DNA from 4 places in the Devosia sp. MDV22-iso42 genome. Region 1 is predicted to be linked to each of the others. Evidence: predicted binding sites of a transcription regulator. Region 1 holds the regulator's gene; each other region holds the start of a gene.

The links. The regulator PhoB, encoded in region 1, activates phosphate uptake and scavenging genes when phosphate is short. The targets are predictions, from matches to a motif close to TGTCATNNANCTGTCAT.
Region 2: phnC (phosphonate ABC transporter ATP-binding protein) is a predicted target of PhoB. The motif match lies at 1,734-1,750, and genes of this name have one in related genera.
Region 3: AC4NN3_RS08690 (esterase-like activity of phytase family protein) is a predicted target of PhoB. The motif match lies at 2,021-2,037, and genes of this name have one in related genera.
Region 4: AC4NN3_RS10405 (DUF2794 domain-containing protein) is a predicted target of PhoB. The motif match lies at 2,224-2,240, and genes of this name have one in related genera.

The regions. Positions count from the first base shown of each region.
Region 1 covers NZ_JBZVWR010000012.1:291,324-295,383, reverse strand. Annotated here, with positions in the region: gene pstA (phosphate ABC transporter permease PstA) at 1-174, shown strand, start outside; gene pstB (phosphate ABC transporter ATP-binding protein PstB) at 271-1,053, shown strand; gene phoU (phosphate signaling complex protein PhoU) at 1,123-1,824, shown strand; gene phoB (phosphate regulon transcriptional regulator PhoB) at 1,830-2,531, shown strand; gene AC4NN3_RS16315 (MFS transporter) at 2,684-4,060, opposite strand, start outside.
Region 2 covers NZ_JBZVWR010000002.1:68,380-72,439, forward strand. Annotated here, with positions in the region: gene phnK (phosphonate C-P lyase system protein PhnK) at 1-242, shown strand, start outside; gene phnL (phosphonate C-P lyase system protein PhnL) at 242-946, shown strand; gene AC4NN3_RS00885 (DapH/DapD/GlmU-related protein) at 943-1,557, shown strand; gene phnC (phosphonate ABC transporter ATP-binding protein) at 1,813-2,622, shown strand; gene phnD (phosphonate ABC transporter substrate-binding protein) at 2,698-3,606, shown strand; gene phnE (phosphonate ABC transporter, permease protein PhnE) at 3,763-4,060, shown strand, end outside.
Region 3 covers NZ_JBZVWR010000007.1:248,083-252,142, reverse strand. Annotated here, with positions in the region: gene AC4NN3_RS08690 (esterase-like activity of phytase family protein) at 1-1,953, opposite strand, end outside; gene AC4NN3_RS08685 (ATP-dependent helicase) at 2,156-4,060, shown strand, end outside.
Region 4 covers NZ_JBZVWR010000009.1:99,028-103,087, reverse strand. Annotated here, with positions in the region: gene acnA (aconitate hydratase AcnA) at 1-1,125, shown strand, start outside; gene AC4NN3_RS10410 (DUF1223 domain-containing protein) at 1,247-1,987, shown strand; gene AC4NN3_RS10405 (DUF2794 domain-containing protein) at 2,269-2,652, shown strand; gene AC4NN3_RS10400 (GNAT family N-acetyltransferase) at 2,750-3,250, opposite strand; gene AC4NN3_RS10395 (Bax inhibitor-1/YccA family protein) at 3,353-4,060, opposite strand, start outside.

The sequences.
Region 1 (4,060 bases):
GGCCTGATGGAGGCCTCGACCGCCCTGCCTACCCAGATCTACATCTGGGCCGATAGTCCCGAACGTGGCTTCGTTTCACGCACCTCGGCCGGCATTCTCGTCCTGCTCGGCTTCCTGCTCGTAATGAACGCCATTGCCATTTTCCTGCGCCAGCGCCTCGAGCGGCGCTGGTAGGCCCCGGCCCGCCACAAACCGAGCTTATAAGGAATGATGCAAATGGATATGGTCGCCGGCAAGCCCAAGATGACACAGCAATCAGTGAACAGCACCATGAACCCCACCGACGCCCTTGAACGGCCGATCCGCCTCTCTGCCCGCGACGTCACCGTCCACTATGGTGCCAAGCAGGCCTTGTTCGGCATTTCCATCGACATCCCTGACCGGGCCGTCACCTCCTTCATCGGGCCCTCGGGCTGCGGCAAGTCGACCTTCCTGCGCTGCATCAACCGCATGAATGACACCATCGAGGGCGCCAGGGTCGGCGGCAGCATCAAGCTCGATGGCGAGGACGTCTATGATCCGCAGCTCGACGTGGTCGAACTGCGCGCCCGCGTCGGCATGGTGTTCCAGAAGCCCAATCCCTTCCCCAAGTCCATCTACGACAACGTCGCCTATGGCCCCAAGATCCACGGCCTCGCGCGCTCCAAGACCGATCTCGACGAAATGGTCGTCTCCTCGCTGCGCAAGGCAGGCCTCTTCGAAGAGGTCAAGGACCGCCTGCAGGAGCCCGGCACCAGCCTCTCGGGTGGTCAGCAGCAGCGCCTGTGCATCGCCCGCGCCATCGCCGTCGGTCCCCAGGTCATCCTGATGGATGAGCCCTGCTCGGCCCTCGACCCGATCGCCACCGCCATCATCGAGGAACTGATCGACGAGCTGCGCGAAAACTACACCATCGTCATCGTCACCCACTCCATGCAGCAGGCCGCCCGCGTCAGCCAGCGCACGGCCTTCTTCCACCTGGGCAACCTGATCGAGGAAGGTGTCACCGAGGACATCTTCACAAACCCGGCGCACAAGCAGACCCAGGATTACATCATGGGCCGCATCGGCTAGTCCGGCCGCCCGCTCAAATGCGCGAACCGGCCCCGGCCGGTTCCCCGCCCCCAGGTTCAGAGGAACACCATGGCCCCCGATCATATCGTCTCGTCCTACAATGACGAACTCGTCGCCCTCGCCCAGACCATTGCCGAGATGGGTGGCCAGGTTGAAGTGGCCATCGAGAATGGCACCAAGGCCCTGCTCAAGCTCGATCGCGAGCTGGCGGACCTCACCATCATCGCCGATCAGCGCATCGACGACATGCAGCGCAAGATCGACGACATGGCCGTCTCCATGATCGCCCGCCGCCAGCCCATGGCCTCGGACCTGCGCTCCATCATCACGGCCATCCACGTCGCTTCCGATCTCGAGCGCGTCGGCGACATGGCCAAGCAGCTGGCCCGCCGCTCGCTCAAGATCGAGGGGCTCACCCTGCAGCCCACCTTCTACAACGGCGTGCGCAACATGACCGCCCTGGTGCTGCGCCAGATCAAGGAATCGCTGGACGCCTATTCCAACCGCGATGCCGAGGGCGCCATCCAGGTCTGCAACCGCGATGACGAGGTGGATGCCATGTACACCTCCCTGTTCCGCGAACTGCTCACCTACATGATGGAAGATCCGCGCAACATCACCCCCTGCACCCATCTGCTGTTCTGCGCCAAGAGCCTGGAACGCATTGGCGACCACGCCACCAATATCGCCGAACGTGCCTATTACCTGCAGACCGGCAAGCAGCTTTCGAGCGATGTCGAAGAACTGCAGCGCACGCAGATCAAGGCGTAGAGCAAATGCCGGCCACCATTCTCGTCGTCGAGGACGAAGGCGATATCGCCATCCTCCTGCGTTACAATCTCGAGGCCGAGGGCTTCCGCGTCGTGACCGCCGAAACCGGCGACGAGGCCCAGCATGCCATCCAGGACAAGCTGCCCGATCTGATCCTGCTCGACTGGATGCTGCCCGAAATCTCCGGCATCGAGCTGTGCCGGCGCCTGCGCGCCCGCGAGGAAACCGCCCGCGTGCCCATCATCATGCTCACCGCCCGCGGTGAGGAGGAAGAGCGCGTCCGGGGTCTCGCCACCGGCGCCGACGACTATGTGGTCAAGCCCTTCTCGGTGCCCGAACTGATCGCCCGCATCCACGCGCTGCTGCGCCGCGCCAATCCAAACCTGGTCACCGCCGCGCTCAAGGTCGGCGATCTCGAGCTCGACCGCACCACCCACCGGGTCCGCCGCGCCGCCCGCGACGTCCATCTCGGCCCCACCGAATACCGCCTGCTCGAATATCTGATGCGCCATCCCGGTCGCGTCTACTCCCGCGAACAGCTCCTCGATGGCGTCTGGGGCAATGACGTCTATGTCGACGAGCGCACCGTCGACGTCCATATCGGCCGCCTCCGCCGCGCCATCAATCGCGGCCGCGAAACCGACCCCATCCGCACCGTCCGCGGCGCCGGCTACGCCTTCGACGAAAGATTCGCCCAGGTCGCCTGAGACCCCTCGCCCCCACCCAGCCTCCCCCTGGAGGGGAGGAACAGCGCAGTGCTTGCCTGAATTGGTACCCCAACCGCGATGGGTCTCTCCCCCTTCAGGGAGAGGCTGGGTGAGGGCTTCCCTCATGGCAGGCACGGCAGGTGCATTCCCCCTCACACCTCTGGCGTATCGCGCAGCGGCATGTCGTCGTCCAGCCGCACCGTCTGCCGTTCGATCATCCGGTGCACGCGCGGCGGGCCGTCGCCGCGGTGCAGGCCGCGCAGCAGCTCGGTATTTTCCGCATCGGCCTTGGTGCGCCGCAGATTGTGCCGCACATAGTCGATCCAGGTCGGCACGTGATAGCTCTCCACCCAGAGTTCAGGCTGTTCCAGGTCGCGCAGCAGGGCCCATTGCCGCGCCCCGTCGCGGATGCGGATGCGCCGGCGGTCGGCCATCAGCGCCAGGAAGCGCGGGATGTCGGCCTGCTCGATGCGATAGTCGATCATCACCATGATCGGCCCGCTGCGCGCCCGCAGGTTGAGCTTGAGAATGGGCTCGTTGAAGGTGCCCAGCGGATTGAGGTCGCGCGAATTGAACTGCGGCAGCGGCAGCCGCAGCCCCACCGCTGCACAGACCAGCAGCACCCAGCCCGCCATGGCCAGCGCCCAGTCCGGCCCGAAGGCATCGGCGCTGAGGCCCCAGATCCAGCTGCCGGCCGCCATGCCGCCAAAGGTCGCCGTCTGGTACAGCGACAGGGCCCGCCCCACCACCCAGCGCGGCGCGGACAGCTGGATGGAGACGTTGAACAGCGACAGCGCCAGCACCCAACAGGCGCCCGCCGGCAGCAGCACGAAATGGCTCAGCAGCGGATCACGGCTGAAGCCCAGGCCGGCGCAGCTGATGGCAAAGCCGATGCACGCCGCCCGCACGATGATTTCATTGCTGTAGCGCTCGCGCACCCGGCCATTGAGAAAGGCCCCGCCGATCGCGCCCAGCCCGAAGCAGCCCAGCAGCGTGCCATAGGCCAGCGCGCCGCCGCCGACATATTCGGCCGCCACCGAGGGCAGCAGCGCCAGCACGGCAATCGCCGCCAGCCCGAACAGGAAGCCGCGCAGCAGCACGGTGGTCAGGTTGGGCGACAGCGACACATAGCGGATGCCCGCCCACATGGCGCTGCCGAATTTCTCGCGCGGCAGGCGGTTGGGCACGCGTTCGGGCTTCCAGCGCCCCAGCGCCAGCAGCAGCGGCCCATAGGACAGCGCATTGACCGCAAAGGCGGCACCCGCGCCGGCCAGGGCCACGATCAGCCCGCCCACCGCCGGGCCGACGCTGCGCATCATGTTGAAACCCATCGAGTTGAGCGTCACCGCGCCGGGCAGTTCCTCCCGCGGCACGATATCGCCCATCGAGGCCTGCCAGGACGGGTTGAACAGCGCCGTGCCGCAGCCGATCAGAAAGGTGAAGCTCAGCAGCAGCCAGGGCGTGAGCAGGCCCAGATAGGCCAGCACGGCCAGCGTGATCGAGATCACCATCATGCCACCCTGCGCGAT
Region 2 (4,060 bases), on a different contig from region 1:
CCGGCGGTCTGGATGTGTCGGTACAGGCGCGCCTGCTCGATCTCTTGCGCGGCCTGGTGGGCGAACTGGGGCTGGCGGCCATCGTCGTGACGCATGACCTGGCCGTGGCGCGGCTCCTCAGCCACCGCATGATGGTGATGAAGGATGGCCATGTGATCGAGGCGGGGCTCACCGACCGCGTGCTCGACGATCCGCGCGAACCCTATACCCAGCTGCTCGTCAGCTCGATCCTGCAGGTGTGATGATGACCGCCCTTACTGTCAAAAATCTCAGCAAGACCTTCACCATGCATCTGCGCGACGGGATCGTGCTGCCGGTGGTGGAACATGTGAACTTTCACGTTCAGCCCGGCGAATGCGTCGTGCTGGGCGGGCCGTCGGGGGCGGGCAAGAGCTCGATCCTCAAAATGGTCTATGGCAATTATGGCGTCGATGCCGGGTCCATTGTCATCCAGCACCATGGGGAGGCGGTCGATCTGGCCACGGCCGATCCGCGTACCGTGCTGACGCTGCGGCGCGATTCCATCGGCTATGTCAGCCAGTTCCTGCGCACCGTGCCGCGCGTTTCGGCGCTCGACGTGGTGGCCGAGCCGCTGGTGATCCGCGGCGTGGACAAGGCCGAGGCGCAGGCGCGCGCGAAGCATCTGCTGGCCCGGCTCAACCTGCCCGAACGGCTGTGGAGCCTGCCGCCGGCGACCTTTTCGGGCGGCGAACAGCAGCGCGTCAATATTGCGCGCGGCTTCATCACCGACCATCCCGTGCTGCTGCTCGACGAGCCGACCGCCTCGCTCGACGCCACCAACCGCGCTGTCGTCGTCGCCATGATCGGGGAGAAGAAGGCGCAGGGCGTGGCCCTGCTCGGCATCTTCCACGACGAGGAGGTGCGGAGCCAGGTCGCCGACCGCATTCTCGATGTCACCGCTTTTGCCCCGGAGCTTGCCGCATGAAAAAGCTTGGCCTCGAACCCGCCATCCACCCCAGCGCCAAGGTCCATCAATCCACTTTGGGCCGTTATACCGAGGTGGGCGCCGGCTGCACCGTGTCCTATTCGAGCCTGGGCGATTATTCCTACTGCGTGGGCGGCACCCAGATCGCCTATTCCAGCATCGGCAAGTTCTCCAATATCGCGGCCAATGTGCGCATCTATGCGAGCATGCACCCGATGGGCCGCGCCTCGCTGCACCATTTCACCTATCGCTCGGCGCAATATTTCGAGGGCGAGGAGGATGACCAGAGCTTTTTCGACTGGCGCGAGAGCACACCCATCAGCATTGGCCACGACACCTGGATCGGCCATGGCGCGGTGATCATGCCCGGCGTGACTGTGGGCAATGGCGCCATTATCGGCTCCAATGCGGTGGTGACCAAGGACGTCGCCGATTTCGCTATCGCCGTGGGCGTCCCGGCCCGAACCATCAGGCAGCGCTTTTCCGATGACGTGGCCTCACGGCTCGACGCCATGGCCTGGTGGGACTGGAGCCACGACAAGCTGCACCAGGCGCTGCCCGATTTCCGCAAGCTCGGCATTGAGGCGTTTCTGGAGAAATATGAAGGGTAGGGGCGACCTCTCCACATACTCGATCGTCACCCTTGGGCTTGACCCGAGGGCACTTCACTTAACCAGCGCACCGCAAGTGCAGAGCCCTCGGGTCAAGCCCGAGGGTGACGGCCGGTGGGTAAGTTGGATAGGTGCCTGGGACACCCTGCAAACCTACCACAAACGCGCCTGTGCATCGTCATGTAACCGTCACCAAATCTACATGCGCACGTAATCTGCTCGCCCTAGGTCTGCCACACTCGAGAAGTGGGGCGCCTGATGCTGAAGATCTCCAATGTTTCGCGACGATTTGGTGACAAGCTTGCTGTCGACAGCGTAACGCTTGAGATTCCCCAGGGTCAGATGGTCGGCGTCATTGGCCGCTCCGGCGCCGGCAAGTCCACCCTGCTGCGCATGATCAACCGCCTGGCCGACGTGTCGTCGGGCTATATTGAATATAATGGCGTGCGCACCTCCGAACTGCGCGGCCAGGCTTTGCGCAACTGGCAGCGCGACTGCGCCATGATCTTCCAGCAGTTCAACCTGGTACCCCGCCTCGACGTCATCACCAATGTCATGCTCGGCCGGCTCAATGGCCGTAACCCGGTCCTCAACCTGCTGCAGATCTTTACCGCCACCGAGCAACTCGAAGCGCTCAAGGCGCTGGAACGCCTCGACATCGCGCCGACGGCTTTGCAATGGGCGCAGACCCTGTCGGGCGGCCAGCAGCAGCGCGTGGCGATTGCCCGGGCGCTGATGCAGGGCCCCAAGATGATCCTGGCCGACGAGCCGATCGCCAGCCTCGACCCGCGCAATGCCCAGATCGTCATGGACAGCCTGCGTGACATCAATTCGGAAGGCATTACCGTCATCACCAACCTGCACACGCTCGACACCGCCCGCGCCTATTGCGAGCGCATCATCGGCATGGCGGCGGGCAAGGTGGTGTTCGACGGCACCCCGGACGAGCTGACCACCGATGTGGCCCGCACGCTCTATGGCGCCGACGGGCTGCAGGAGGCGCTGACCTCCACCGCGCTCGAGCCGATTGCGCCGCGTATGAGCGTGGCCATTCCAGCCACCTGAACCCGTTCCGCGACGGCAACTGCCCAGGGGGCAAAGCCGGCCGCCGATCTACCCGCGTCACCAAAGGAGACTTCCATGACTGCGATCCGCTCCATCCTGCTTGCCGGCATTGCCGTTGCAACCCTGACCACCGGCGTCTTCGCCCAGGACAATGTCCTGCGCATCGGCCTGCTCGGCGGCGAAAACGAAGCCGACCGCCTGCGCGACAATCAGTGCCTGGTTGACCTGATGAAGGCCGAACTGGGCTATTCGGACGTGCAGCTGTTCCCCGCTGCCGACTATAATGGCGTGATCCAGGGCCTGCTGGGCGGCACGCTCGACTATGCCGAGCTCGGCGCTTCCGCCTATGCCGCCATCTACCTGCAGGATCCGGACGCCGTTGAGCCCATCCTGACCACCGAGCAGACCGATGGCGCCACCGGCTATTACTCGATCATGCTGGCCCGCAAGGATAGCGGCATCACCTCGCTCGAAGACATGAAGGGCAAGAAGCTCGGCTTTGCCGATCCGGATTCGACCTCGGGCTATCTCGTCCCGGTCGTGGCTCTGCCCAATGACATCAAGATGCCTGTCGAAGAGTACTTCTCGGAAACCGGTTTCGGCGGCGGCCATGAAAACCTGGTTCTGGCTGTCGTGGACGGCCAGTTCGACGCCGGCGTGACCTGGGGTTCGGGCGTTGGCGAATTCTCCGAGGGCTATACTTCGGGCAATATCCGCTCGATGGTCGACAAGGGCATGCTCGACATGGAGGACATGGTCGAGCTGTGGAAGTCCCCGCTGATCCCGAATGGCCCGATCGTGCTGCGCTCGGACATGGAGCAGGACGCCAAGGACAAGATCGAAGCCTTCCTCAAGGCCCTGCCAGAAACCAATTACGACTGCTTCCGCGCCGCCCAGGCCGGCGACTACAATGGCTATGTCGAGGTCGATGCGACCTTCTACGACGCCATCATCGCTGCCCGCAAGGCGACCATCGGCGGCTGATTTCGCCACACGCTCCGGACGGGCTCCCTCCCCCTTGTGGGGAGGGAGCCAGGGTAGGGACCAACGCACCGGATGCACGGATGGATACCCCCACCCTTGATCCCTCCCCACAAGGGGGAGGGAGACGACTGAAACATCAGCGGAAGCAGTTCGCCCATGACCGACATCGCGCCACACGAGCTTTCCCCCGCCACCACGACGCTCTATCGGCACTACCGGCATCTGGTGCAGACGCGGCGGCTCTATAGTCTGCTGGCGGTGGGTGGACTGCTGGTCGTGCTGGTGCTGTCGCTGCTGTTTGCCAATGAGGCCAGCTCGGGCAAGTTCTTCGACCGGCTGCCGTATCTGTTTGATTTCATCAAGAATTTCGTGCCTGACGACCCATTCGAAATCGTCCGCGCTATGTTCGACCTGCCCTCGCCCTATGCCGACGGCTCGTTCAAATATGACTATG
Region 3 (4,060 bases), on a different contig from region 1:
GGCCACCAGTTCGCTCACCGGCACGCGGTAGATCGCCTTGAGCGCGGCCTTGTCGCCGATCTGGTTGTCGCGCTCGACGATATAGGCGTAGTCGCCATGCACGGTGATCTCACTGAGGCCGACCCAGGCGCCCTCGGCAGGTGCCTCGAGCGGGTAGCGCACCGCGCCCCATTCCTTGGTCTCGGTATTGTAGGCCAGCAGCTTGACCGAGCCCTTGTCGTCATCACCCCATTCGCGCTGCATGGCCACCCAGAGCGTGTCGCCGACCATAGCCACGCCCTCGGCGCCAAAGCGCGTCTGGCCGGTCAGCAGTTCCACCGGCATGCCGACTTCGGCCACGATGGCGCCTTCGCCATCCACATGGATCAGGGCATGCGGCACAAGCTTGGCGGCATCGCCCTCATTGGCCAGCCAGAAGCCGCCCTCGCCGTCCAGCGTAATACCTTCCAGGTCGAGTTTCTGCGCCCTGTCGCCATTGCGGGTAATCGGGGTCTTGGCCGTGATGACAGCCGGCACCGTGCTGGCGTCGATCGTGTAGATGGCCGGCTCGGCATACAGCACGCTGTCCGACACGGCATAAAGCGTGGCGGCCTTGTCGGCATCGGCGACGACACCGGACAGGGCGGCCCAGCCGATCGGATGAGCATCGGTGTCGAGGTCAGAGATGATGGTGGGGAACGCGGCTTCGCCTTCAGCCAGTTCATAGAGCATGACATGGGAGCCGACGCCGCCCTCTTCGCGCAGGTCGACTTCATTGGCCGTGGCCAGCAGGTTGCGACCGGGGATAGCGATCAGGCCTTCCGGCGAAATGCCCGATGGCAGCGACTGGACATATTCGGGCTCTGCGCCGGTATCCTTGTAGACGGCAATCAGCGAAGCCCGCTCCAGGGCGACGAAGATATACTGCTCTTCGCCGAAGGTGGCGACTTCCAGGCCCTCCGGCTCGACGCCCTTCTTGTTGCGCTTGTCGGGATAGTGGCCAAGCTGGGCCGCACTGACGTCCAGCGCATTGCCGGAGTCAAAGTTCACCGACCCATCGCGGTTGAAGATGGTGAAGCCACGCGAGCCGCCATTCCAGTCGCCCTCATTGGCGACCACGAGACGCTCGGTGTCGAGCCACTTGATGGCATCGGGTTCGCGCGGCACGGCATCCTTGTCGGCGCTGAAGTCGATCTTGCCGTCATTCTTGGTATCGGCGCCGAAGACGCCGGTCTCGCCGGCCTCAAAGCCCCCGGTCACGGTGCCGGTCTTGGCATCGACGATGGCGATCCAGTTGTTTTCCTGCAGCGTGACGGCGATCTCGTCATTGTCGTTGAAGGCGACGAACTCGGCTTCGGCGTCGTCGGGCGCGATGGTGCTGCCCGTCAGCTCGACCTTCTTGATGCCGGCCTCGGTCACGGCGCCATCGGTCAGGGTGACGATGGTGAGGAAACCAGCGGGCGCCTGCGGAATGGCGCCGTCATTGACGTCTTCGTCACGCTCGTTCTCGATGGCAATGGCCAGGATCGTATTGTCCTTGTTGTGCGCGATCGAGTCAGGCTGGCCGCCGAGGTCAAACTCGCCGTCGATGGCCTTGCTGGCAATATCGACCACCACCAGCTTGCCCGATGGCTCGACAAAGCTTTTCGACGTATTGACCGCCACATAGGCCTTGGCGCCGATCACGGTCACCGAAGTAGGCTCGCCCTCCATGGCCAGAAACCCACCCTGCTTGGGGGCCTTGGGATCGGTGATGTCGATAAAGCCGATGCCGCCGGCCGGGCTGTCCGAATAGATCAGCGTCATGCCGTCATCGGTCGCGGTGATGATCTCCGAGGAGGTGACCGCGGCGTCAGGACTGTTCAGCGCCACCGGAAAGCTGGCAATGCGGTTGAAATGTTCGGCGGCGCCGGCACTGGCAGTCGTGGCCAGCAGCGTTGCGGTCAGCGCGACGAGAAGTTTGGTCTGCGACATGGATGATCCCCCGTTTGAATTCCAAGGGTGCCATAGGCCGGCCGGGCTACACTTCCATGACGCCACTATGACAGATCGGTGACGGTCCCCCGTTCTATACAATCCCCCTGCCCGTCCCTATATTCGCAGGAGAACAAATCAAGATTCGTCAATCGCCGCGCTGATGCGCCTTGACCGGCGCGCAGCGATGGAAAGGCTTTCTATGTCCGGTGACTATCACCCCCCCGCCCGCCCGACAGCCGGGGCCATTACCGGCCAGTTCAAACGCCCGCCTGCGCCCGACTATCTGCAGGGCCTGAACGCGGAGCAGCGCGAGGCCGTCGAGACCATAGAAGGACCGCTTCTAGTGCTGGCCGGCGCCGGCACGGGGAAGACGCGCGTGCTCACAACCCGCATCGCCTACATACTCAATCGACGCCTCGCGTCCGCGAAGGAAATTCTGGCGGTGACCTTCACCAACAAGGCCGCCAGCGAAATGAAGAAGCGCATCCAAGATTTTGAGCCTGAGACGAAAGGAATGTATTGGGTTGGCACATTCCACTCTATTGGCGCTCGCATGCTGCGGAGCCACGCAGGTCTTGTCGGCCTGACTTCAGACTTCACCATCCTCGATACCGACGACCAGATCCGGCTGATCAAGCAATTGCTCGACGCCGAAAACATCGACGAAAAGCGCTGGCCCGCCAAGCTCTTCGCCTCGATGATGGATGGCTGGAAGAACAAGGGCCTGCTGCCCAAGGACGTTTCCGTGGCCGATAGCGGCTCCTATGCCAATGGTTTGGGCGGCAAGCTCTATTACGCCTATCAGGCGCGGCTGAAATCCCTCAACGCCGCCGATTTCGGCGACCTGCTGCTCGAATGCATCCGCCTGTTCCGCGAAAATCCCGACGTGCTGGCCGATTATCACCGCAAGTTCAAATATATGCTGGTGGACGAATACCAGGACAGCAATGTCGCCCAATATCTCTGGCTGCGGCTCTTGGCGCAGGGGAAGCCGGCGAGCGAGGCCAATATCTGCGTCGTTGGCGATGACGACCAGTCCATCTATGGCTGGCGCGGCGCCGAGGTCGACAATATCCTGCGCTTCGAAAAGGATTTTCCCGGCGCCAAGGTGATCAAGCTTGAGCGCAATTACCGCTCGACCGCCAATATCCTCAAGGCCGCCAGCAATATCATCGCCTTCAACGAAAGCCGCCTGGGCAAGACGCTGCAGACCGATGTCGCCGAACAAGGCGAGTTGGTCGCGGTCACCCAGGTCTGGGACAGTGAGGAAGAAGCGCGCACCATTGGCGAGCAGATCGAGCAATATCAGCGCGATGGCGACCCGCTCAATTCCATGGCCATCCTGGTCCGCGCCAGCTTCCAGATGCGCGAATTCGAAGAACGCTTCATCACCCTGGGCCTCAATTACCGCGTCATCGGCGGCCCGCGCTTTTACGAGCGCAAGGAAATCCGCGACGCCCTGGCCTATCTGCGCCTCGTTGCCCAGCCTTCGGACGATCTGGCGCTCGACCGCATCATCAATGTGCCCAAGCGCGGCCTCGGCGATTCCACCGTCCAGCTGCTGCACAGCGCTGCCCGCGCCGCCAATGTCCCCCTCCTCTCGGCCATCCGCATGCTGGTCGATACCGAGGAGCTCAAGCCCAAGCAGCGCACTACTTTGCGGGCGCTGGTGGGCCAGTTCGATTTCTGGGCCATGCAGGCCCAGACCCTGCGCCCCTTCGAGCTGGTCGAGCAGATCCTGGAGGAAAGCGGCTATACCGACATGCTCACGGCCGACAAATCCGTCGAGTCCCAGGGCCGCAAGGAAAACCTCAAGGAACTCAGCCGCGCCATGGAGGAGTTCGACACCCTGGGCAGCTTCCTCGAACATATTGCTCTGGTCATGGATCGCGACAATACCGACGCCGCCGATGCCGTCACCATCATGACGCTGCATGGTGCCAAGGGCCTGGAATTCAACACGGTTTTCCTGCCCGGTTGGGAAGAAGGCACCTTCCCCAGCCAGCGCTCGATGGATGAGAGCGGCCGCGCCGGCCTCGAGGAGGAGCGGCGCCTCGCCTATGTCGGCATTACCCGCGGCCGCAAGCGCGTGCGCATTTCCGCC
Region 4 (4,060 bases), on a different contig from region 1:
GTGCAGACCGGTGACCTGGTCGCTGCCTCGGTGCTGTCGGGCAATCGCAATTTTGAAGGCCGCGTCAATCCCGACGTCAAGGCCAACTATCTGGCTTCGCCGCCGCTGGTGGTGGCCTATGCCATTGCCGGGTCGATGAATATCGACATCACCAGGGATCCGCTGGGCATCTCCAAGGACGGCAAGCCGGTCTATCTCAAGGATATCTGGCCCTCCAACCACGAGGTCGCCGAGATCGTGCGCACGCATGTGACAAAGGAAATGTTCCAGGGCCGCTATTCGGACGTGTTCAAGGGCGACAAGAACTGGCAGGGCATCCCGGTCGATGGCGGGGAAACCTACAAGTGGAACAGCGCGTCCACCTATGTGCAGAACCCCCCCTATTTCGACGGCATGACGATGGAGCCCAAGCCCATCACCAATGTCGAGAATGCCAAGGTGCTGGCGCTGTTCCTTGATTCCATCACCACCGACCACATTTCCCCGGCCGGTTCGTTCAAGGCCAGCACCCCGGCCGGCAAATATCTCGAAGAGCGCCAGGTCGCGCCCCGGGACTTCAACTCCTATGGCGCCCGCCGCGGCAATCATGAAGTGATGATGCGCGGCACTTTTGCCAATATCCGCATCAAGAACCAGATGCTGCCCGGCGTCGAGGGTGGCTATACCAAGGGGCCGGATGGCTCGCAGATGGCCATCTATGACGCTGCCATGGCCTATCAGGCCGCCGGCGTGCCGCTGGTGGTGTTTGCCGGCAAGGAATATGGCACGGGGTCGAGCCGCGACTGGGCTGCCAAGGGCACCAACCTCTTGGGCGTGCGCGCCGTGATCGCCCAGAGCTTTGAGCGCATTCACCGCTCCAACCTGGTCGGCATGGGCGTGATCCCGCTGCAGTTCAAGGATGGCGAGAGCTGGCAGAGCCTGGGCCTCGATGGCAGCGAAACGGTCTCGATCGAGGGCGTCACGTCCATCGCGCCGCGCGCCATGGTGCCGGTCAAGATCACCCGGGCCGATGGCTCGGTACTGACCATCGAGACGCGCTGCCGCATCGATACGGCCAATGAACTCGACTATTACAAGAATGGCGGCATCCTGCAGTATGTGCTGCGCAGTCTCGTCGCGGCCTAGTTTTAGGGCACCAGAATGACAATGGCGGCCCTGGTGGCCGCCATTTTCTTGCGCTGCAGGGCGGTTTTAACCGTCTCACCCTCTTTTGACTGGCGGGGGCCGGCACGGCCAGCTTACAACCATGGCCATGAAACATGTGTCCTGGTGTTCAGCCCTTGTCGGGGTTGCCGTCCTGTGGAGCCTGGCCGGTCCGGCCAGCGCGGAGACGCGCCTGCATCCGCGGGCGGTGGTGGAGCTGTTCACCAGCCAGGGCTGCTCGTCCTGTCCGCCCGCCGATGCCCTGCTGACCAGCCTGGCCGAGCAGGACGACGTGGTCGCCCTGGCCTATCATGTCGACTACTGGGACTATGTGGGCTGGAAGGACACCTTTGGCGAGGCCGACTATTCCGATCGCCAGCGCGCCTATGCCCAGAGCTGGGGCTCCTCGCGCATCTTTACCCCGCAAATGGTGGTCAATGGCAGCAAGGGCGTGGTCGGCTCGCGCCGTGGCGAGGTGCATGGGGCGATCGGGCAGGCCAGGCTGACCCTGCCGGTCGGCATCACCGAAGACGGCGACATGCTCAAGATCACCATTCCGCCCGATGCGTCGCTGCAGGATGCGGTGGTCTGGCTGGTGACCTATATCGATCGGGCGGAAGTGGCAATCGAGCGCGGCAACAATGCCGGCAAGACCATGGCCTATACCCAGGTCGTCACCGGCCGGCAGGCCCTGGGGGTCTGGGAATACGAGACCGGCGCCACCATCAAGCTGCCACTTCCCGAGGTACTCGCGCACAAGAGCACCGGCATCGCCGTGATCGTGCAGCAGGAGCGCGATGGCCTGCCGGGTCCCATCCTGGGCGCGGCAAGTTTCGAACGCTGAGCAGCGCAGACAAAAACCCCGCCCCTGGGGGACAGGGGCGGGGATAGTTATGACTGGTCAACTCAATAGAAGAGACTGGTGCCAAGGCTTCAAGGTTTGGGGGCTCAGTCGGCCCGGGCGCCAGCTCCTGGAGGCAATGGTTGTAACGTGACGGCGTATTTGGGCGGGTTCAGGGACAAATTGTGACCGCATTGGGGTATTTCGGTCGCCCTGAGGGGTCTTGCGTCGCGGCGCGAATGCCGCAATCATGACATTGCATTGACAATGGAGCAGGCGGACTGGTGCAAAGCGGCACACCAACCGACAAGCCGGGTTCGCTCGTGCTGGTACATACCGGCGAGCCGACTGCCAGTGGCAGCAAGGTGCCCATAATCGTGGCCTTTGATCGGCGGGAGCTGACCACCATTCTGGCCGTGTATGGCCGCAAGGTGGGGCAGGGCGAATGGCGCGACTATGCCATGGATTTCCTGCGCGACCGGGCGGTGTTTTCCATCTATGCCCGCGTCTCGGAACGGCCGCTGTTCATCGTGGAAAAGCTGCCCAAGCTGCGCAATCGCCAGGGCCAGTACAGCGTTACCAACCAGCAGGGCCGCATTCTCAAGCGCGGACACGACATCGCCCAGGTGCTGCGCGTGCTGGATCCGCAACTGGCGGTGGTGGGCTAGCAAGACGCCGCGCGCTCCGGTTCCGGCGCGCCACGGCTGGCGGCAGGTCGGCCCCGGCTCGCGCCTTGCCGGCTATCCGATGGTCAAGGTCCTGTGACTACAGCGTGAGCTGCATGTGCACGATGTCGAGCCAGCGGTCGAACTTGAAGCCCAGCGCCTCGTGCCGGCCGATATGGCGGAAGCCGAGCTTGTCATGCAGCTTGATCGAGCCGGTGCCTTCGGCGGTGATGACGGCGATCATCTGCTTGAAGCCGAAGGCGCGCGACTGGCTGATGATCTCGCCCATCATGGCCGAACCCAGGCCGCGCCCCTGAGCGTCAGGCGCGCAATAGACCGAGTTTTCGCAGGTGAAGCGATAGGCGGGGCGGGGGCGATAGACCGAGGCATAGGCATAGCCCAGCAGGGCGCCATCCGGCCCCTCGGCCATGACCACTGGATGGTTGGCGGCCAGCATATGGCCGAACTTTTCCGCCAGCACGTCCTCGCCGGGTGCCACCAGGTCGAAGGTCGCGACCGAATGCTCGACATAGTGCTTGTAGATGGCGGTGATGGCGGGGACGTCGGCCCACTCAAAGGGGCGCAGGCGGAATTCGGACACGGCTTGTCATCCAGGCAAAGAAAAGACCGCAGCCCTTGTAGGCTGCGGTCCGATTTGTCGTCCAACCAAATTCCTTGATCATGCAATCAAGGATGCTGGGGCCTATTCGCGATTGCCGAACAGGCGCAGCATCATCAGGAAGAGGTTGATGAAGTCGAGGTAGAGGCTGAGCGCGCCCATGATGGCACCCTTGGCCAGCACATCGGCGCCATGTGACTCCGAATAGCCTTCCTTGATCTTCTGCGTGTCATAGGCGGTCAGGCCGACAAAGATCAGCACGCCCACCACCGAGATGATGAATTCCATCATCGAGGACTGCATGAACATGTTGACCACCGAGGCGATGATCAGGCCGATCAGGCCCATCATCAGGAAGCTGCCCATGCCGGTCAGGTCACGCTTGGTGGTGTAGCCGTAAAGGCTCATCGCACCAAAGGTGGCGGCGGTGATGAAGAACACCTTGGCGATCGAGGCGTCGGTATAGACCAGGAAGATCGAGCTGAGCGACAGGCCCATGATGGCGGCAAAGCCCCAGAAGGTCGCCTGGGCGGCCGGCACGGAGAGCTTGTTGATGCCGAAGCTGAGCACCAGCACAAAGGCCAGCGGGGCGAGCATCACCACCCACTGCAGCGGGCTGGCGAACAGCAGGTAACCCCACTGGGTGACCATGGTGCCATTGGCCAGCGTGCCGACGGCGGCGGCCGGATCGGTGGTCACGGCGGCAGCGGCGGCGAACCAGGCCGCGAGGCCGGTCACTACCAGGCCAATGCCCATATAGTTATAAACGCGCAGCATGTAGCTGCGGAGGCC